DNA from 2 places in the Ensifer sp. 1H6 genome. Region 2 is predicted to be linked to the other one. Evidence: predicted binding sites of a transcription regulator. Region 2 holds the regulator's gene; the other holds the start of a gene.

Region 1 (10,283 bases), on a different contig from region 2:
ATATCGCCGCCTTCGTCGTTGATGGCGTCGATCTTTCGCCGGGTACCGCGATCCCCTCCGATGGCGACCCGCGCATCGACCGGGCACTCGCCGGTTTTCTCTTTACCTGCGGACCAGACCACATCCGCCATCCCGAACCGATTGCCGGCCGCGGGGAAGGCACGCGCTATCCCTTGCACGGTTCGCTTGCCGGCACGCCGGTCAAGCACACGCACATGTCCGCCGACACCACGCTTTGCATCGCCACCGTCGAGGTCAATCTTGCCGATGGCGGCCACGCGCTCCTGGAACGGCGCTGGCATGTGGATGCGGACCGACATGAGGTGATGCTGGAAGACCGGCTCACCAACACCGGCGCCGGCGCCTTTCCGCCGATGATGATGTACCACCTCAATATTGCCGGCCGACTGGTCGGCGACGCGACCCGCATAACCAGTCCCTCTTTTGCCGAGGGTGAACGGGCCTGGCGCTTCGGCGAGGGCGAGAGCGCGCATTTCTGCATCCCGGCCAGCGTCGGGGCCGACGGCTGGTCCGAAGTGGCGCTTTCGCCGCTGGTCGGTGCGGGCGGGAAGTGCTTGGCGGTGCGCTTTCGCGCCGACACGCTGCCTTACTTGCAGATGTGGCGCTGTCAGCGTGGTGCGGCCGATGTCATCAGCATCGAGCCTGCGTCGCATCGCCTCGCCAAGCGGCCGGAGCTTGCTGCTGCCGGTGAGCTGCAACTGCTCGAGCCCGGGCAGACACAGACCTATGCGCTTGCCTTCGGTGTCTCCTGACTGAGCGATTGGAATTGACGCCGGCGGGCACCGCGCCTACATCAGTGGCCAAGGTTTTTTGCAGGGATTAAGCGACCATGGACATCCGCCCGATCAACGATGAATACTCGGTTTCCGGCCAGATCACGGTCGAAGACCTCGACCAGATCAAGGCGCTTGGCTTCAAGTCCATCGTCTGCCACCGCCCCGATTTCGAGGCGCCGGACCAGCCGACCTTCGATTCCATCGCAGCGCGCGCGCAGGAGCTGGGCATCGAGACCATGCACATCCCGGTCGGCCCGATGGGCGTGACGGCGGATGCGGTCCAAAAGATGGTCGACGCGCTTGACGAATTCCAGCGCCCGATGCTCGGCTATTGCCGCTCCGGCGCTCGCTCGACGGCGGTCTTCCAGCAGACACAGCATATTCGCGGCTGAGCCGGCCTACCGCAGCATAAGGGCGCACTTCGTGCGCCCTTTGCGACGATGTGTCCTCGGGTCCACATAGCCCCCAAGGGATGCATGCCCCAGGGAATGCGCACCTGACGCGCCGGCTCGACCGCGGTTCGGATACACGAACGGCGGAGGATATGGCATGACGGGAATACATTTGATCGAACGCGAGCAGTGGGCTGAAAAGCCCGATGTCTGGCAGGGCGAGTTCCAGGGCGGCTCCTATGGCGCCGACGTTTCGGTGATGTTTTATACCACCGACAAGGTTGGCGGCGGGCCGAAGCTGCACCGTCATCCCTATCCCGAGACCTTCATCATCCGCACCGGCCGCGCGCTGTTTACCGTCGGCGATCGCAAGATCGAGGCAGAAGCCGGGCAGATCGTCGTGGCGCCGGCCAACGTGCCGCACAAGTTCGAAAACCTCGGACCTGGGCGCCTGGAAACCACCGACCTGCATGTGACCGGTGCGTTTGCGACGGAGTGGCTGGAATAAGCAAGAAGCGGCAACTCAGTATAGAGGAGGACACCACCTCCCTGCGTCGTCGACACGACGCAGCTGGATTCCTGTGACAAGCACAGGAATGAGGGAGCGCTAGGAGGTGTCGCAGCGCGCATGCCGCGTTTGCGGAGATGTGCGATCACGCCGGAAACGGGCTCGGTTGGCCGCAACAGTTCCATGCCCTCATTCCTGTGCTTGTCACAGGAATCCAGCCACGGCGCGTCGGCGCCGTGATTGAAGCGTGCTCGAAGGAAAACCTGCCCGTTCCGCTCAGCCTTTCCTTATTTCGCTCAGCGTGCGCGTCGGGGTGATGGCTTCCGGATCGAGCTTGATCTCGATGATCGCCGGCTTGCCGCTGGCGCGGGCGCGCAGGAATGCATCGGCAAACTCCTCAGTCTTTTCCACCGTCTCGCCGTGGCCGCCATAGGCGCGGGCAAGGGCGGCAAAGTCAGGATTGGTCAGGTCCGTGGCGCTGACGCGGCCGGGATAATCCCGCTCCTGGTGCATGCGGATCGTGCCGTAGATGCCGTTGTTGACAACCACAGTGATGATCGGCAGGCGGTAACGCACGGCAGTTGCGAATTCCTGACCGTGCATCAGGAAACAGCCGTCGCCGGCAAAGCAGATGACTTCGCGATCCGGGTGCAGATGCTTGGCGGCAACGGCTGCCGGCAGGCCGTAACCCATGGAGCCGGAGGCGGGGGCTGCCTGTGTTGCGTATCTGCGGAAGCGGTGGAAGCGATGCACCCAGGTGGCGTAGTTGCCGGCGCCGTTGGTGAAGATGGTGTCTTCCGGTGTGTTCGCCTCGATCCAGTTCATGATCGGGCCCATGCGCACGTCGCCGGGGCCGGTTTCCGGCGGTGTCGACCACTTGAGGTAACCTTCATGCATCGCCCTGGTGCGTGCCGACCACACCGGCTCGGCCGCTGGCGCGAGCCCTTCGAGTGCTGTGACGAAATCGCGGGGGCTGGCGGCGATCGGCAGTTCCGGCCGATAGACGCGGCCGAGTTCGGATGCATCGGGGTGGACATGGACAAGCGTCTGGCGCGGATAGGGCGCATCCATCAGCGTATAGCCGGACGACGGCATTTCGGAGAAGCGCCCTCCGACCAGAAGCACCAGATCAGCTTCCTTGATCTCTTTTGCCAGCGCCGGGTTGATGCCGATGCCGACATCGCCGGCATAGTTGGGGTGCAGGTGGTCGAACAGCATCTGGCGGCGGAAGGAGCAGCCGACAGGCAGGCTCCAGCGCTCGGCAAAGCGCTGGAATTCGGCGACGCTGTCAGCCGTCCAGCGCGTGCCGCCGAGGATGGCGATCGGGCGCTTGGCGCCTTCGAGCAGCGCGCCGAGCTGCTTGATCTGGGACGGACCCGGATGGCCCTCGACCGGCTGGTAGGGCTTTGCCGCTGGCGCCTCGGCGCTGCGCGTAAGCATGTCCTCGGGAAGCGTCAGCACGACCGGGCCCGGCCGGCCTGAGGTCGCGACCGCGAAGGCGCGGGTGACGAATTCGGGAATGCGGGCGGGATCGTCGATCTCGCCGACCCATTTCGCGACCTCGGTGAAGGCGCGGCGATATTCGATCTCCTGGAAGGCTTCGCGCTCGCGAGCCTCGCTCTGGACCTGGCCGATGAACAGGATCATCGGGATCGAATCCTGCCGGGCCACATGCAGGCCGCCGACGCATTGGTGGCGCCGGGGCCGCGCGTTACCATGCAGATGCCGGGCTCGCCGCTGAGCCGCCCCCCAGGCATCGGCCATCATTGCAGCGCCCCCCCTCCTGGCGGCAGACGACGACATCGATGTCGGTGTCGTAGAGCGCATCCAGCACCGCCAGATAGCTTTCCCCCGGTACGCAGGCGATGCGTTTGACGCCATTGGCGACGAGCGCGTCGACGACGAGCTGACCTCCAGTTTTCATGCTTTCCTCCCGATAGTCATTCTTTTGTTTTCAGATCACTTGTTTTCAGATCGCCGGCGAAACCGGAGCGATGCTCGCGGTCTTGTCGACCCGGCGTTCCCGCCAGATGATGTAGAGGCCGGAGCCGATGATGATGGAAATGCCCAGCCATTTCAGCGCGTCGGGCAGGTCGCCGAAGACGAGCCAGCCGAAGATCGTCGCCGAGACGATTTCGAGATATTGCAGCGGCGCCAGCACCGAGGCGGGGGCGGAGCGATAGGCATAGACCCCAAGCACGCCGGAGATAGTGGCGGTGACGCCGACGCCGAGCAGATAGAACCAGGTGTTGCCCTCGGGCCAGACCGGGTCGAAGATACCAGATCCGCTGCCTTCGCCGAGCCAGAGCAGTACGAGACAGAAGAGACCGCCCCAGATGCCGGCATGGAACTGCATCGACCACGGGTCCTCATTCTGCGCCACCATGCGCGTCACCAGCAGGAACACCGCCAGGCCGAAGGCGGCGACGATCGGCAGCAGCGCGATCAGGCCCACCTCCTGCATGCTTGGCTGGATGACAAGGAGCGCGCCGAGGAAACCGACGGCACAGGCGGTGTAGCGCCGCCAGCCGATCGTCTCCTTGAGGAAGATGCTGCCGAGGATGGTGAGGATGATCGGCTCGACGAAGAAGATGGCGATGGCGTCGGCCACCTCCATTACCTTCAGCGTGGTGATGAAGGACAGCATGGTGACGACAAGCAGGCCGCCGCGCAGCGCGTGCAGCCCGGTCTTGCGCCAGGTGAGGTCGAACAGGCTGCCGCGCACGAGCACGATCGGCAGGATGAAGACGACCTGCAGGATGAAGCGCACGGCGGTGATCTGTGCCGACGGTACTGTCGAGATCGCGAGCTTGGCGAAGATGTCGATCAGCGGCGACAACAGCACCGAAAGGACCATCAGCGTCAGGCCGAAGGAGATGCGGTCATTGGCGTTGGAGGTCTTGGGGAGGGACATGTCTGCCATGATGATGTCGGGTCAGGTCCTCTTGCCGGCCACAGCCTTGGCGGCAACAGAATGGCCGACAGAAGATTTGCCGACGGCCGATTGGCACCAGGCCGCAAACTCCGCTGTTGCCTTCTCACGGCCGATCTCGTTGAGCGTCTCGTGGCGCATGCCCTCATGGATCGTTACCGATACATCCGTCATTCCGCGCGCCTTCATGCGCTCGCCGAGCCAGCGGACGGCACCGCCGTTTTCGGTCGAGGGATCGGCGCTGCCGCCGACGAGATGAACAGGCAGGCCGGCGGGCAGGCGCGCCAGCCGGTCGGCCCGTGCGCCGGCAAAGGCGAGCCGCATCAGATCCAGCCAGAGCGACACCGTCGCGTCGAAGCCGCACAGCGGATCGGCGATATATTTGGCCACCTCCGCCTCGTCGCGCGACAGCCAGTCGGAATCGGTCTTGCGATCCTTGATCGCCTGACCCCAGGCGCCAAAAGTGAGCTTCGACAACAGCGGGCTCGGCACATCCGAGCCCTTGAGCGCCTTTTCGATCTTCAGGATCAACTGGCCGCCGCGCCCGGCGATACCAGGGCGGAAATTCGAGTTCCAGACGGCGAGTGCATCGTAGAGACCTGGATCGGTCTCGGCGGCGTTGAGCGCGATCAGCCCGCCCATCGAGTGACCGAAGAGGATGACCGGCAGGCCGCCCGGATGGGCGGCGGTGGCGAGCGTGCGCATGGCCCTGATGTCGGCAAACACCTTGTCGAGACCTGAGCTGTTCGAGAACATGGCCAGCGGCGCATCCGGCGCGCGCGTCGCGCCATGTCCGCGATGGTCGTGGGCATAGACGTGAAAGCCGTGGCCGGCCATCGCCTCGGCAAAACGGGCATAGCGGCCGGAATGTTCGGCAAGGCCATGGCTGACAAGAAGAATGCCACGCGCGTCGGCAGCTGCCGGAAAATGGCGCCAGTTCAAGATAGCGCCTGTCGGGCTCTGATGCGTCCTCACCTGCCCGAACATGCCTTCTCCCGGACCAATCGTCAGACTCTGCCGATATCAAATCGATTTACAGGGGAAAGGCAATCGCTGCTTGTTGATCGTTACGCATGAGGTCACAAGCGATTTCGCGGACCTGTAATTAACAGTTCCAATTTTCCCGTTTTGAGCGATATTTGTTCCCGTTTTGTTTTATCGGGAGAGTGTCATGGCATGTTGGAGTAAAGCGGTATCAAGTCCAATGACAATTGTTGCGATGGCGCTGGCAATGCTGCTTGCTCCATCCTTGTTTGCCTTGGCGCAAGAGAAGGTTGATGCCGCGGCGGAAGGCGCCTCGGGCCGCACGGAATATGTGCTTGCCGTCAGCTGGCAGCCGGGCTTCTGCGAGACGCGGCCGCAACGCAAGGAATTCGCCAACCAGACGGCCGAACGTTTCGATGCCACGAACCTGTCGCTGCACGGGCTCTGGCCCTTGCGCAAGAGCTATTGCGGGGTGGCGGCCGAGATGCGCACCCAGGACCGCAAGGGCGACTGGCTCGATCTGCCGAAGCTCGCCATGGCCGATGATACGGCGGCGCGGCTGCTGGTCGCCATGCCGGGCGTTCAATCCGGCCTCGATCGTCACCAATGGTTGCGCAGCGGCACCTGCCAGACGGCACCGGTCGACGACTATTTCGCCACGCAACTGCATATGCTCGACGAGCTCAACCGGTCCGCCGTCGGCGCGCTCTTTCGGGCGCGTATCGGCTCGGAACTCGATGAGAAGGCGATCAAGCAGGCTTTCGACCAGAGCTTCGGCGCAGGGGCCGGCGACCGGGTGCGCATGCGCTGCCAGACGGTCGCGGGACGCAGCGTCATCACCGGCCTGACGATCGGCTTGACGGGAGACGTTTCGGGCAAATCCAGCCTCGCGCCGCTGATCCAGGCGGCGGGGCCGACGGAGTTCAAATGTGCCAAGGGCATTGCTGACGCGGCAGGCCGCGGATAGCGGCTGACAAGGCGCTCCGGCATGGGATAGGCGGGGGCAAACGCCTTTGGCGATTGCCCCTTTGCACTAATTCGCCTACATAGCGGGCAAATTTCCTTCCCATGCGGAGCATTCTTTTATGGCACGTCAGTTCATCTATCATATGGCCGGGCTCAATAAGGCCTATGGCGCGAAGAAGGTCCTGGAGAACGTTCATCTGTCGTTCTATCCGGACGCGAAGATCGGTATCCTCGGCCCGAATGGTGCCGGTAAGTCGACGGTGCTGCGCATCATGGCCGGCCTCGACAAGGAATATACCGGCGAGGCCTGGATCGCCGAAGGTGCGACCATCGGCTACCTGCCGCAGGAGCCGCAGCTCGACCCGACCAAGACCGTGCTCGAAAACGCCATGGAAGGCGTTGCCGCCAAGACGGCGATCGTCGAGCGCTACAACGAGCTGATGATGAACTATTCCGACGAGACGGCGGAAGAGGGCGCAAAGCTTCAGGACATCATCGACAGCCAGAACCTGTGGGATCTCGAGAGCCAGGTCGAAATGGCCATGGAAGCGCTGCGCTGCCCGCCGGGTGATGCAGACGTCACAAGTCTTTCGGGCGGTGAAAAGCGCCGTATTGCGCTCTGCAAGCTGCTTCTGTCGCAGCCGGACCTGCTGCTGCTCGACGAACCGACCAACCACCTCGACGCCGAGACGATCGCCTGGCTCGAAAAGCACCTGCGCGAATATCCCGGCGCCGTGCTGATGATCACCCACGACCGCTACTTCCTCGACAACGTCACCGGCTGGATCCTCGAACTCGACCGCGGCCGCAGCATTCCCTACGAGGGCAACTATTCGGCCTACCTCATCGCCAAGGCCAAGCGCATGCAGCAGGAAGGCCGCGAAGAGGCTTCCCGCCAGAAGGCGATCGCCCGCGAGCAGGAATGGATCGCATCCAGCCCGAAGGCCCGTCAGGCCAAGTCCAAGGCGCGTATCCGCTCCTACGACGAACTGGTCAACGCCGCTGAAAACCAGCGTCCGGGCGACGCGCAGATCATCATCCCGGTCGGCGAGCGTCTCGGCCAGGTGGTCATTGAAATGGACGGCGTCACCAAGGGGTACGGCGACCGCCTACTCATCGACGGCCTGTCGCTGAAGCTGCCGCCGGGCGGCATCGTCGGCATCATCGGCCCGAACGGTGCCGGTAAGACGACGCTCTTCCGCATGATCACCGGCCAGGAACAGCCCGACAGCGGCTCGATCCGTATCGGCGAAACCGTGCACCTCGGCTATGTCGACCAGAGCCGCGACGCGCTCGACGGCAACAAGACCGTCTGGGAAGAAATCTCCGGTGGTGCCGAAGTCATCAAGCTCGGCAAATACGAGATGAACTCGCGCGCCTATTGCTCGACCTTCAACTTCAAGGGCGGCGACCAGCAGCAGAAGGTCGGCAATCTTTCGGGTGGTCAGCGCAACCGCGTTCACCTCGCCAAGATGCTGAAGAACGGCGGCAACGTGCTGCTGCTCGACGAACCGACCAACGACCTCGACACCGAGACGCTGGCGGCACTTGAAATCGCGCTGGAAAACTTCGCCGGTTGCGCCGTTATCATCAGCCACGATCGCATGTTCCTCGACCGTCTGGCGACCCACATCCTCTCCTTCGAAGGAGACAGCCAGGTCGAATGGTTCGAAGGCAACTTCGAAGACTACGAGAAGGACAAGATCCGTCGCCTCGGCCCGGATTCGGTCAACCCGAAGCGCGTCACCTACAAGCGCCTGACGCGCTAACACTCTGGCACGTCGCGTGAGCCTCGGCTTGCGCGACGTGCGCCCCGCTCAAAGCGTAGCGATTTCCAGGATTCGCTTGCTGCGCCGTAAGCTCTGGTTTTGCACATTTCGTTATCGCAAAACCGCAGCGCACCTTTGGGTGACGTGCTTTCAGCCCTGGCTCGGAAACGATTTAAGGGAGAAGGCATGCCACAGCTTTGACGTTGCGGCATCCTGCCCCGTCTCGTTTCGCGCCAGTCTCAGCCGCCTGCTTGCATATGTCGTATCCCGAACCGATGGCTGGTTCGGGCGATACGCTCTCCCGCCAACCATTCCATAGAATGCGTCATGGACGCTGCGGTGCGTGACCCTTGCCGCTGGCCCTCTCGTTGAAACCGCTTCTTTGGATGCGTCGTCCACATTGCGCTGCGTTGAGACTGTGGGCATCCGCGGTCAAGGGCGGGAGCGGGCCGCGAGGCGGAGAGCGCAGGGCAGGGTCAGTGGCACGCCACGCCGCAAAGGCATCGTCAACGGGCGGAGCGCAAGCTTCGCCCGTTTGCGTGTCGAAACGGTGGAAAATCCTGTTCCTGGAGCGGCATAGTTTGGTCTCTTCGCGCAAATCCGCTTGCGCTACATCCGCAAATCACATAAACATATCTTTATGTGTTGATGGGGAATGATATGGCGGATCAGAGAGAGCTTGGTCTCGACGCGCTGGTGGATGTGCTGAAGGCTGCGGGTGAGCCGACCCGCATGCGCCTTCTCGCGCTGCTTGCCGCTGGGGATCTCACCGTCACTGATCTTACCGAAATTCTCGGACAATCGCAGCCCCGCATTTCGAGGCACCTGAAGCTCCTGGCCGAGGTCGAACTCGTCGACCGCTATCAGGAAGGCGCCTGGGCCTATTTCCGCCTTCGCCAGGAGGGCGCCCGCGTGTCGCTGGTCAGGGCGATGCTTGCATCCGCCACCGGCGACGACGCAGTTCTGTCGCGCGATGCATCCCGGCTCGTCACCTTGAAGAAAGCGCGGGCCGAAAAGGCGCAGGCCTATTTCAGCCGCAACGCGGCCGGCTGGGACGAGCTTCGGCGCCTGCATGTCAGCGAGCGGGATGTGGAGACGGCACTGCGCGACATGGTTGGCGACGAGCCGGTCGAGAGCCTGCTGGATCTTGGCACCGGCACAGGGCGCATCCTGCAACTGTTCGAAGGGCTCTATCGGCGCGGCATCGGCATCGATGCCAGTCGCGACATGCTGGCCGTTGCCCGCTCCAATCTCGACCGCGCCGGCATCACCAAGGCGTCGATCCGCCACGGCGATATCTTCAACTTGCCGCTTGATGGCCAGTTCTTCGATCTCGTCACCATCCACCAGGTGCTGCATTTCCTCGATCAGCCGGAAGCGGCGATCGCTGAGGCGGCACGCATGCTGACGCCGGGCGGGCGGTTGGTGATCATCGATTTTGCGCCGCACGGGCTGGAGCACTTACGCGACGAGCATGCCCATGCGCGGCTTGGCTTCTCGCATCAGGCGATGACCGACTGGCTGGCAAAGGCCGGCTCGCCCTGGAAAAGACGACCGATCTGTCGCCGGAAGGCACGGACGGAGGAAAACTGACGGTGACGATCTGGCTTGCGCGCGATCAGCGGGCCGTCGAGGAGAGCGAAGCGCCACATCAGCGCATGCAAGCAGGGGGAATTTGAGAATGACGGCACAGACGCTTTATCCCGCCGAGCGCGGCAATCTGCGGCTTTCCTTCGAATATTTCCCCCCCAAGACCGACGAGATGGAAGCACAGCTCTTTCAGACTGCGGAAGATCTCTCGGTCTTTTGTCCCGCCTTCGTCACTGTCACCTATGGGGCCGGCGGTTCGACCAAGGCGCGGTCTCTGACAACAGTCAGACGGATGATCGAGGAGAAGGGCTTTGCCAACACGGCCGCGCACCTGACCTGCGTCGG
Region 2 (10,283 bases):
ATGAAAGGCCGAGCCGTACCAGGACGCGACACCGGTCTTGTTGTAACCGAAATCTTCCTTCGGCTGGTACCACTTGCCCTTGACCTGATAGGCTTTGCCGACCTGAAAGCGGCCGCCGCCCTTCGGAATATTCTTGCCGGTAGCGACACGGGGGCTCGCCTTCACGCCATAAACGGACTCAGCAAAGTATTCTTTGCTTCTCGACTTGCTCTTCTTGATACTGGACGTCGATCCGCAAGCCGCAAGCGTTGCGCAAAGCACAGGGACCGCCGCAAGGCGCAGTCCCTTGATCAGATATGCCGCATTTTTACTGGATGTCATCTGTCCCACAACATCATTCGAATAAGCCGTACTCGAAACCTTCCACTCGTGCCCCCAGCGGAAATCTCGGCGTCCCGAAACGGAACAGTCGATTAATCATGACAGCAACAAGGCAAAATTGCGAACCGACGAATGGCTGACGGCTCGAAATCTCCAGTTATGGTTTACGAATGGTTACCCGGACAAAATGGGCAGCGGATGCGCCAAGAAAATCTTTCCGCCCACGCATGTTAAATCTTGCAAAGCAGCAAGGCTTCGCGCAATAACGCCCTGCCCGGAGGAGTGGCCGAGCGGTTTAAGGCACCGGTCTTGAAAACCGGCGTGCGTGAAAGCGCACCGTGGGTTCGAATCCCACCTCCTCCGCCATGGCTGTCTCATTTTTCGCCACCCATTATTGCGCTCGGTCGCCAAGTGAATGCTTTGGCGGCGAACGCATACAAGTTTTGCGAGTATTCCCCGATCATAGCCGCAGCATTGACGGCGCTTGCAAGGCGGTGGCTCGACCCGCTTGCCATCCCAGATAATTTGAGGGAAAGTCTGATTCCGGCCCATCGAGCCCTGGGCGATCTCCCAGAACTAGAGAAAACCATGCCTCTTAAATATTTGACGACAGCCGCTTTTCTCGCGCTTCTTGCACTTGCCGGATGCGCAAGCACCGGCGGCAGCAACACGACCTATGCGCAGTGGCAAGGTCCAACACCTGTACCCGATCCGTCTGCGGCGAGTCCCGGCGGTTTCCGGCTCAGCTACTAACTTGCGCTAGTATACGCGTGTCGGACGGAGCGCATCGCGCGCTCCCATCCCCGGCCGCGCGATTTCAGTCGCATAGAGCTATTGGCCGCGAGATATTGTGATCGCGGGGCGATACAGGCGCCCATCGTTTGATCGGACGCCAGTCCCGGTGGAGCCCCTTCCGCTGCTTGATCCTATACTTCCAGGGAAATCGTCGTGAATCGCCGCATCACCGGTGGAAAGTATTGACTTCAATTATATTAGATATTCTTGATATTCAGTCCTCCAACAACCGAGGAACTGAACGATGCCCACCTACATCATTGAACGCGACGTCCCAGGGGCCGACAAGCTCAACCAGGACGACCTTTGCGCATTATCGGCAAAATCCAATGCTGTCGTCGCCGATCTTGGCGTACCATATACATGGATCACCAGTTATGTCGCCGGCGACAAGATTTACTGCGTCCACGAGGCATCAAGCGCCGACGTCATTCGCGAACATTCGGAACGCGCCGGATTTCCGGCGAACAAGATAACCGAAGTTGCTGCCGTCATAGGGCCTGCGACAGCATCCCAGGGGCGCAACGGTAAGTGACCGAAGCGACGTTATCATCGCAGTGCCCGGACACCGGGCACGAATGCGCGACGCAACGCCGGCAAAACAGTGATCCACCGGCACCGTCATTGACTTACGGCGGTATCAATGCAGGCTGGTTTGCCGGCATTCGGCGCCCATGCAGGGTTCCCCGGCACACCTTCCAAGGAGACGATCATGGCAAAAGGTCAAGTGCGAAGTAACCGCGAGGTTAGAAAGCCAAAGAAGGACAAGACTGTCAAAGCCGCCGTTGTGACGGAAGGCTCACAGGTGAAGCTGGCCGGCAGCAGTTTCTCCCTGGGCAAGAAAGACAAGAAGTAAGACGGTCGGCTTTAACCTCTCGAACTAACGACATGAGAGAGATATCCGTCAGTGGCCAGTCGAACTGGGGTGCGCAACGTCTCCGCGACATCCCGGCGCGACTGGTCGAGCACCCGCGGTCAGATGCCGGTTTCGTAGCGCGTTTGAACGTCGTATGTATTTGGCTGGAGATGCGAAGATCGCTACAGGCGGATGCCGCTGGCCACTCGCACTCCATTACGGCGTCCAACATCATCGGAAGCATTTGCGGCGGGTATTGTTGATCAGCTGCCAGCGCCACGCTTTGAGGCGGGCGCCGGAAAATCGAAAACGCCAACGCACCTCACGCCAATCTTTGTGCCTTCATTGCCACAGCTTGAGCACCAGTGCTCGCCTTTCGCAAAGAACTGTTGAACACGGCACAGTGCCCGGCATGCTTGCTGGACTTCGGAACGAAAGCACGGTTCACATCGTTAACCAAACCATCGCCGCCACCTCTGATCTAGTGGACGTTCACCGTGCTTGCAGCCTTGCTTATCGCCTCGATTATCGCATCGCCTAACATCGCCCTCAGCGCTGCCACGGTCGACGACCTGCAAGCCGACTTCGAAACGGCCGTGCCCTGCCAGCAGATAGACGGCCGGAACGTTTGGAAGGGAACGATCGCCTACTACATCCAGTCCTTCGTCTATCAAGGCGACACGCCGGTCGCGACCGAAGCGGCCGACGCTGTGCTGCCGGAGGACAACTCCGCGGAAACCGTCAAGGAATTCGAGGACGCCTGCTCCGCGACGCAGCCGGCCTGATTCAGGCCTCCTCTAGCAGATCGCCCATCGATATTTCTGCTGATCCCTTGATGGCAGGCTATTTCCACTGCGTCCCATCGGCCGCGGCGCAACCGTGCGGCGGGTGTCCGTTGCCAAATGTCAGCTTCAGCCGGTCACAACCCCATTGATTGAGCGGCCCGGGCATCGCCGCATTCAACGCGATACCAACTTCGTCAAACGGGCTCTGCTTGTTATCCACGTATTGATACCAGCGAAACCCAAGGATCGCGGTCGCGGCGACAACGATGGTCAGCAAGATTTGAATCAGCTTCGTCATTAAACCCTCATTCCATAAACGGAAGGAGGCATATCAGCCTCGCGCGGCGCGTGCAGCGACGAGTTGGTCAATCTGCGCTTGATTGAACCAACATTCACAGAATTTTAGGCACTTGCGGAACACATATGGAACAGATAGTGTCTGTTCTTGATTTGTTTCACGCCTCTGGAGCGACTTGCCATGCTGACCCGCAAGCAACAGGAATTGCTTCTTTTCATCCATGAACGAATGAAGGAGTCCGGTGTACCGCCGTCCTTCGACGAGATGAAGGATGCACTCGACCTGGCATCCAAGTCGGGCATTCACCGGCTGATCACAGCGCTCGAGGAACGCGGCTTCATACGCCGGCTTCCCAACCGCGCCCGAGCGCTCGAAGTCATCAAACTGCCGGAAGCCTATGCTGCGAGCGCGCAGCCCCGTCGCGGGTTTTCGCCGAGCGTCATCGAGGGTAGCCTTGGCAAACCGCCCGCCCCTGCCCCCGCGGCGAAAACGCTGCCGGTTGCCGACAACAGCTCCGTGTCGGTTCCAGTGATGGGCCGCATTGCCGCCGGCGTGCCGATCTCGGCGATACAGAACAACACCCACGACATTACCGTGCCGCTCGATATGATCGGCAGCGGCGAGCACTACGCCCTTGAAGTGAAGGGTGATTCGATGATCGAGGCCGGCATTTTCGATGGCGATACGGTGATCATCCGCAATGCCACCACGGCCAATCCCGGCGATATCATCGTGGCACTAGTCGATGACGAGGAAGCAACGTTGAAACGCTTCCGGCGCAAGGGCGCTTCAATTGCTCTAGAGGCCGCCAACCCGGCCTATGAGACGCGCATCTTCGGGCCTGACCGGGTCAAGATTCAGGGCAAGCTCGTCGGCTTGATCCGCCGCTACCACTAAGCCCGTCTCACGCCAGCGCAATTCGAGGAAAAGTGCGGAGCGGTTTTCCGCCAGGAAATGCGTAAAAACAAATAGATAGAGCGCCTAGTGACTCCGTTTAAACCGGAAACGCTCTAGCCGCCTTCATGCCGGCCAGCCGCTCTCTTACTTCAACGTCTCGCCACATAGGGTAGCGAGACGGAGATTTTCGGATCGAGTGTTTTTCACGCTCGACGGATTTTACTCGTGAATCGAGTACTCGCCCAACTCGCAGAGATCCTGCTTGTCTTCAGTCGTGTCGAGACCGGAACCTTCTTCGAATTCAAAGCGCATGTCGTATTTGCAGACATCACGTCCGTCGGCGATGGTAATTTCCATGCTTTCGCCCGGATTAAGCACCTGCCGCCCGAAGACGTCGTCTTCCCACTGATCAACACCGACCGGCGATGTGTAGAAGTTCGTCAAAACGGCATTCGTCTTGTTCTTAAGCTGAAAGACGAGATCCTCAGCGCTTGCGGTGGCCGTCGTTACGGCAAGAATGGCAAGAGCAGTCAGGGCGATCTTATATTTCATTTTATGTCTTTTCCTCCATTGTTGGCTTTGTTTGACACTACCTATACGGGTCGCGCTGTTGGGATATTCATTCCCAGTTCTGTCTAGAGACAATATTTTCAGCACTGACAATAGTGACCGAATCACCATTTCGGGGCGCGTCCTCGCAAGGCCATGTCGTTGGCGACTGCGGACGTTCGCAAACTGGCGGGCAAGCGCAGCCCGGTCGAATTGCGCTTTGAAAACAGTGGTTGGCTGCGATGCGGGCAGCCTCGCTGCGCGTGTTGGACGCGCCGCATTGGCCCATGTTCCTTGCCCCCCGAAAACCGTACCTGCGTGCCGGCAGCATGTCCTTTGCGCAGGCACGCACAGCGTTTCACTTTCGACAATCGGGCTGCTATTGACGGAGAACCGCTTTAGCCAATCGCGCAGGCGCTGGGTGACTTGTTGCTTTCATCGTGCGAGGGGCTGAATCACGCGCTCGCCCGCCCTATCTACGTCACACTTTCGTTGACGCTCGCAACGAGCACGCGGCCGCTTACGCCACCGATGGCCGGTATTTCGACCGCCTTCGGATCTGCGTTCGCCTTGAACCTCGCGTGGGGCGTCGACCGCCAGCGGCATTCGCCGCTGCCAAACCTGTTGAGCGTGTGGCCGATGGCGCTCAATTCTCCTGAACGGAAACCCCGTCCTGGCCAATCTTGATCTCTACGCCGGTCGGTTTTGTTTCCTCGCGGTAGACATAGGCGCCGAGACCAATGACGGCGACGGCGAGCATGGCAATGATCAGATAGAGCCCATTACGGTTCATTCAGCAATTCCTCGCTTGGGTACGGTATGGGTAACTAGGTTCGTACCCAAGAAAGGCAACGGTGCGACGCGGACTGTTCGCTCCTCGCGCGGATGATGCAGGACGGATGCGAACGGCCGTAGGCTTTTTCTCCGCACGATCCGTTGGCCGAGCGCTCTTGCGACGCATCGGCTCGGGCCGCGGAACGTCCCCGACGTGGAGCACGAAAGCGTGCTGGCGCACGTATCGGGCACTTGGTCTGAATATGTGCCCGATGCGCGACGAGACGCCTCGTACCCCGCGCCTGAGCCCAATCGGCTGATGGCCCTACAACGAACGGCCTCAACGGGAGTGCGGTCCTCTGGATTGAGACTGCCCCCGAATGCGCTTGAGCACAAGCAACCCACCTCATAAGAAAGCTCATCAAATGCGCTTCAAAATCAGATGGATGATTGGATGAATCTCGATGTTCAGAACCTTGACGGAGCCTGCCACTGCGGAACGGTTCGCTTCAATGTGAAACTGAAGAGCGGCCTCCGCACCGCCCGCCGTTGCACTTGCTCCTATTGCCAGTTGAAGGGCGCGGTTGCCGTCTCTGCCGCCAAGGACGGGGTCACGGTTCTCTCCGGCGGCGAGGCACTCACCAAATATCAGTTCAACACGAAGGCTGCAGAGCATTACTTCTGCTCGAAGTGCGGCATCTACACATTCCACAAGCCGCGCGCGAACCCGGATTTCTACGGCGTCAACGCCGCGTGCCTTGAAGGCATAAGCCCATTCGATTTCGAGGAGCTACCGGTGAACGACGGCATCAACCACCCGATGGACACGAAGGGATCGACCGGCCCAAGGCTCGCAGGAACGCTCAAGTTTATCCCGGCGGAGTGACGACAGGCGCGGCTGGCAGGACGCCGGCCGCAGCCGTTCAAACTGCTGCACCCTGAATGAGGGGGGCGTTCGTTGCGCCGCCAAGACGTCGAAGATCTACTCGCGGAACGCGAACGGGCGCGCTTGACGAGGCAGAGTGTTGCCAGAAGCAATGGGGATGGAATCGGCAATCTGCTGCTTGGATCGAACGTCGAAGAGGGAGATAACGGGAACCAATTGCCACACCAAGAAGAATGTGTGGCAGCAGATGAAATCCTGCAGTCCAAATAGCGAAACTAATTCAACTACTTAGGAGTGGCTTTGGAGGCCTCGCCCGGAATTGAACCGGGGTACAAGGATTTGCAGTCCTCTGCGTCACCACTCCGCCACGAGGCCTCATCGACTGAGATTATCAAGTCGTGGCGAGCGTTTAGAATGAATATAGAAAGAGCGCAAGAGGGGATTTCTGAAAAACGTCCTCAGGCATTTCTGAAATTCCATCTTTCTCCAACTCTTCCACAGGCTTACCGATCCGGCCCCATAACGGATCGCCGCGAACCCCTTCGACGACAGGCGGCGGGCGCTATACGGCAGCGTCCGACACGAGGCAATTGGATGGATTTACCATTTCGACAGACGGCCCGAATCTTCCGTCCAACCCTTCTTCCGACGTCGCGGGGCGCTGCTACCTTGTACACCGTTTCACGGTAAAGCTACCTTGCACCAAGATTCTTCAGGGAATTGGACGTTGAATCCAGAGTTGATCATCTACCCAAGCTCATACTGACGGTAGTTTTCTGTGGAATGTGCATTGCGGTCGCAATCTGGCGTCTATTCCAGCTCGCGGTGACCGGCCGATTGGACATGTCGCCAATTTTCCCGAACCTTAAGGCAGATTTCCGAGCCAATCCCATCAAGCTGCTTCTAGCAAGCTCTCTTGTTGTGTTCTTTCTGGCACTATCGGCTCTGGGGTTGATAATCGGTATTGATATCGCGCTCGGTGGATAACTTAGACGGCTACACGCTTCCGGCCCTCATCATTCTCTCTGATGACGCCGAGCACCGTCTAACACCAGGGCTTGGGCTGTCCCTTCCAGGGCCGAACCAAGCCCTCCGATACGAGCACGGCGCCGAGAGAGCGGCCGTCGCGCATCACCACGCGCAGCTTTTCGCTGTTCTTGTCGTCGCTCCTGCCGATGGCCTCGATCAGCCTGAACTCGCCGGCGTTCAGCAACTCGCGCAATCGCTGCTTGGCGTAGAAGCCGCGGGCACGTTCGCTATCGCAACTCGCCTGCTTGATTCGCGGTGCATCGACGTCGGCGACACGGATCTCCTCGCCCTGGTAGCGGAATGTTCCGCCGTCGACGACGCAATTGTCGTTGCGGGTACCGCAGAAATAGAACTGATTCGCCTGGGGCTCGACGGCCGTGGGCTGCGCGATCGGGCGCTCGACGGGTGTCGGTGCGGCCAACCCGACATTGACTGCGGGTATCGGTCCGTCGACAGGCTTCGTCTTGTGCGTAGCCGAGGGCATGGCGACACGGGCCTGCGCCTTCGGCCGATCGTCCGACCTGGATGTGGATGTCGACTTGGGCGCCGATGCGAACACATCCGAAACGCCCGGCAGATCCCGCAACTGTCCACGGTGGTCGTACGCAACAACGCCGCCGACTGTCAGCACCGCGGCGAGATACCAGGGCAGCATTCCGCCCTTTTTCTTTGTCCGGCTGCCGCGGCGACGCCCGCGGCTTGTCGTGGTCTTAGCCATTCCGCCCCATCCTTAATCCGGGCGGCATTATGCTGCCGATCCGTTGCCGAATGGTTTTCAACGACAGCCCGAATGCGGGAGTTTGCGCACAAGTCGGTCGGGAGGACGCGGCGGTCCATGACTTTCATTCGATTGGAGCCGCCGCCACATCGTCGCCGACGAAGGAGCCGAATAGGCTCGGCTTCCGTGTAGCGTGAGCTTGTGGCGCCCTGTCGAAGCGAGGATCGCCCTCGCGAACGAATCATCGTTCCTTCGAAGACCCCGTCCCGTTGCGTCGGCGCGCCCACCAGACTGCGAACCTTCGGCGGCGGCGGCGTACTGAAGGAATATCGTGCGAGAGGATGAGTAAGCCCAAGGGCACCATCCAGAATCCGAGCACGGGCAGAAAGCCGAGAAAGCCGCCGAATATCAGCAGCCCGCCAACCAGCATGCGCAGCAGTGGTGATTCCGGCAGCCTCAGGCGCCATTTGCCAAGCACGATCTGCCGTGTGTGCGGGTCTATGCCGAAATGCGTCTGTTTTCTGTTTTTATGCATCATTCCCTATCCGGCTGCCTCTCCCACAATTGGGGGCTTCTCCACAGGCTCGCAACAAAACTTCTCACTTTTTTAAAAAACAGCTTGGCAAATCGGAAAAGCATTTGTATTAGCAGCCTCACTTCTGCAGGACACGCCGCGCAGATGATCCCTGGTAGCTCAGCGGTAGAGCATTCGACTGTTAATCGACAGGTCGCCGGTTCGAATCCGGCCCGGGGAGCCAGTTTTTAAAGAGCCATTCGCGGTAACGCCCGAATGGCTCTTTTTCATTTTGCGGCTATGGTGCCGGCGACGCCTTCCTCCTTCCTCGCCCCCGGGAATGTCATGAGCGCAAATCCCACAACGCCGATTCTGGTCTGGTTTCGTCGAGATTTGCGCCTTCAAGACAATCAGGCACTTGCCACCGCGGCGCAGACGGGTGGACCGGTGATTCCGATCTACATCAATGAACCGGAGGAAAGCGGCAACGGGCCGCTTGGTGGCGCGCAGCGTTGGTGGCTGCACCATTCGCTCCAGGCATTGCGGGCATCGCTGCGGGCACACGGCTCCGACTTTATCCTGCGGACCGGTGCGCCGTTGGATGTGATCGCCGAGATAGCGCGGGAATCGGGCGCGACGACCGTGTTCTGGAATCGCCGCTACGACCCGAGCGGAATAGGAACCGATGCGCCGTTGAAGAAAGCGCTCGTTGAACGCGGCTTCACCGTCAGCAGCTTTGCAGGGCAACTGTTGCATGAGCCGACACGGCTCCTCACGAAGGGTGGCGGCCCTTATCGCGTGTTCACGCCGTTCTGGCGTGCGCTTGAGGCCAGCGGCGAGCCGGCGGCGCCGATTGAGACGCCGGAAATGATCAGAGCGCCTGTGAGGTGGCCGGCATCCGAGGAGCTTGAACGGTGGAAGCTCTTGCCGACGCGGCCGGACTGGGCATCGACGTTCGCCGAAATCTGGACGCCGGGCGAGCAGGCCGCTGCCGAACGCCTGCACAAATTCGTTGAACATGCCCTTGCCGGCTACAAGGCTGAGCGGGACGTCCCTGCAGCGCAAGGTACGTCCATGCTCTCTGCGCATCTTGCCTTCGGCGAAATCTCTCCGGCGCAGATCTGGCAGGTCACGCGTGGCCTGACGGAAACGCCGGTGGACGATGTCGTCACTTTCCGCAAGGAACTCGCCTGGCGCGAGTTCTCCTACAATCTGCTGTTTCACAATCCGGATCTCGGCCGTCAAAACCTCGATCGTCGTTTTGATGGCTTTCGCTGGCTGGACAATGACGAACAGTTCCACCGCTGGACAAGGGGCCTGACCGGCTATCCGATTGTCGACGCCGGCATGCGGCAGCTCTGGCGCCACGGCTACATGCACAATCGCGTCAGGATGATCGTCGCCTCCTTCCTGATCAAGGACCTGCTGATCGACTGGCGACGCGGAGAGGCGTGGTTCCGCGACACGCTGGTCGATGCAGATCCGGCCTCGAACGCAGCAAGCTGGCAATGGGTGGCGGGGTCCGGCGCCGATGCCTCGCCTTTCTTCCGCATTTTCAACCCGGTGCTCCAGGGCGAGAAATTCGATCCGGAGGGGCTTTATGTGAAGCGTTTCGTTCCGGAGCTCGCTGATCTCGAGGCGCGTTATATCCATCGACCATTCTCGGCCCCCTCGGCAGTACTGGCTGCCGCCGGCATCGAGCTTGGAGTCTCCTACCCCACCCCCATCGTCGACCACGCCTTCGCGCGCGACCGCGCGTTGGCCGCGTTTCAGGAAATCAGAACCTAAAAAATCGCTACAACCGCGCCGCCACCGGTACAAATCCATGGTTGGCCTCTCGCAGGATTATCGCTAGGCTCAC

Evidence for each region. Region 2 encodes LexA, which represses DNA repair genes until DNA is damaged. Its sites were predicted from a motif close to TGTTCNNNNTGTGTTCNG; they were not measured.
Region 1: a site for LexA is predicted at 5,770-5,787, ahead of BKP54_RS17715 (ribonuclease). Genes of this name have one in related genera too.

What each region holds. Positions count from the first base shown of each region.
Region 1 is NZ_MOAI01000014.1:61,246-71,528, reverse strand. Features, by position in the region: gene BKP54_RS17745 (DUF4432 family protein) at 1-773, shown strand, start outside; gene BKP54_RS17740 (TIGR01244 family sulfur transferase) at 851-1,189, shown strand; gene BKP54_RS17735 (cupin domain-containing protein) at 1,347-1,697, shown strand; gene BKP54_RS17730 (thiamine pyrophosphate-binding protein) at 1,974-3,461, opposite strand; gene BKP54_RS37115 (thiamine pyrophosphate-binding protein) at 3,409-3,621, opposite strand; gene BKP54_RS17725 (DMT family transporter) at 3,667-4,620, opposite strand; gene BKP54_RS17720 (alpha/beta hydrolase) at 4,633-5,616, opposite strand; gene BKP54_RS17715 (ribonuclease) at 5,834-6,580, shown strand; gene ettA (energy-dependent translational throttle protein EttA) at 6,699-8,348, shown strand; partial or broken gene BKP54_RS17705 (metalloregulator ArsR/SmtB family transcription factor) at 9,009-10,027, shown strand; gene metF (methylenetetrahydrofolate reductase [NAD(P)H]) at 10,030-10,283, shown strand, end outside.
Region 2 is NZ_MOAI01000002.1:19,218-29,500, reverse strand. Features, by position in the region: gene BKP54_RS03045 (septal ring lytic transglycosylase RlpA family protein) at 1-321, opposite strand, end outside; tRNA gene BKP54_RS03040 (tRNA-Ser) at 598-687, shown strand; gene BKP54_RS03035 (DUF4242 domain-containing protein) at 1,361-1,651, shown strand; gene BKP54_RS03030 (hypothetical protein) at 1,760-1,972, shown strand; gene BKP54_RS03025 (hypothetical protein) at 2,470-2,757, shown strand; gene BKP54_RS03020 (hypothetical protein) at 2,816-3,055, opposite strand; gene lexA (transcriptional repressor LexA) at 3,236-3,952, shown strand; gene BKP54_RS03010 (hypothetical protein) at 4,172-4,504, opposite strand; gene BKP54_RS34880 (hypothetical protein) at 5,148-5,294, opposite strand; gene BKP54_RS03005 (GFA family protein) at 5,730-6,161, shown strand; tRNA gene BKP54_RS03000 (tRNA-Cys) at 6,463-6,536, opposite strand; gene BKP54_RS02990 (thermonuclease family protein) at 7,207-7,908, opposite strand; gene BKP54_RS02985 (hypothetical protein) at 8,150-8,443, opposite strand; tRNA gene BKP54_RS02980 (tRNA-Asn) at 8,592-8,666, shown strand; gene BKP54_RS02975 (deoxyribodipyrimidine photo-lyase) at 8,768-10,210, shown strand.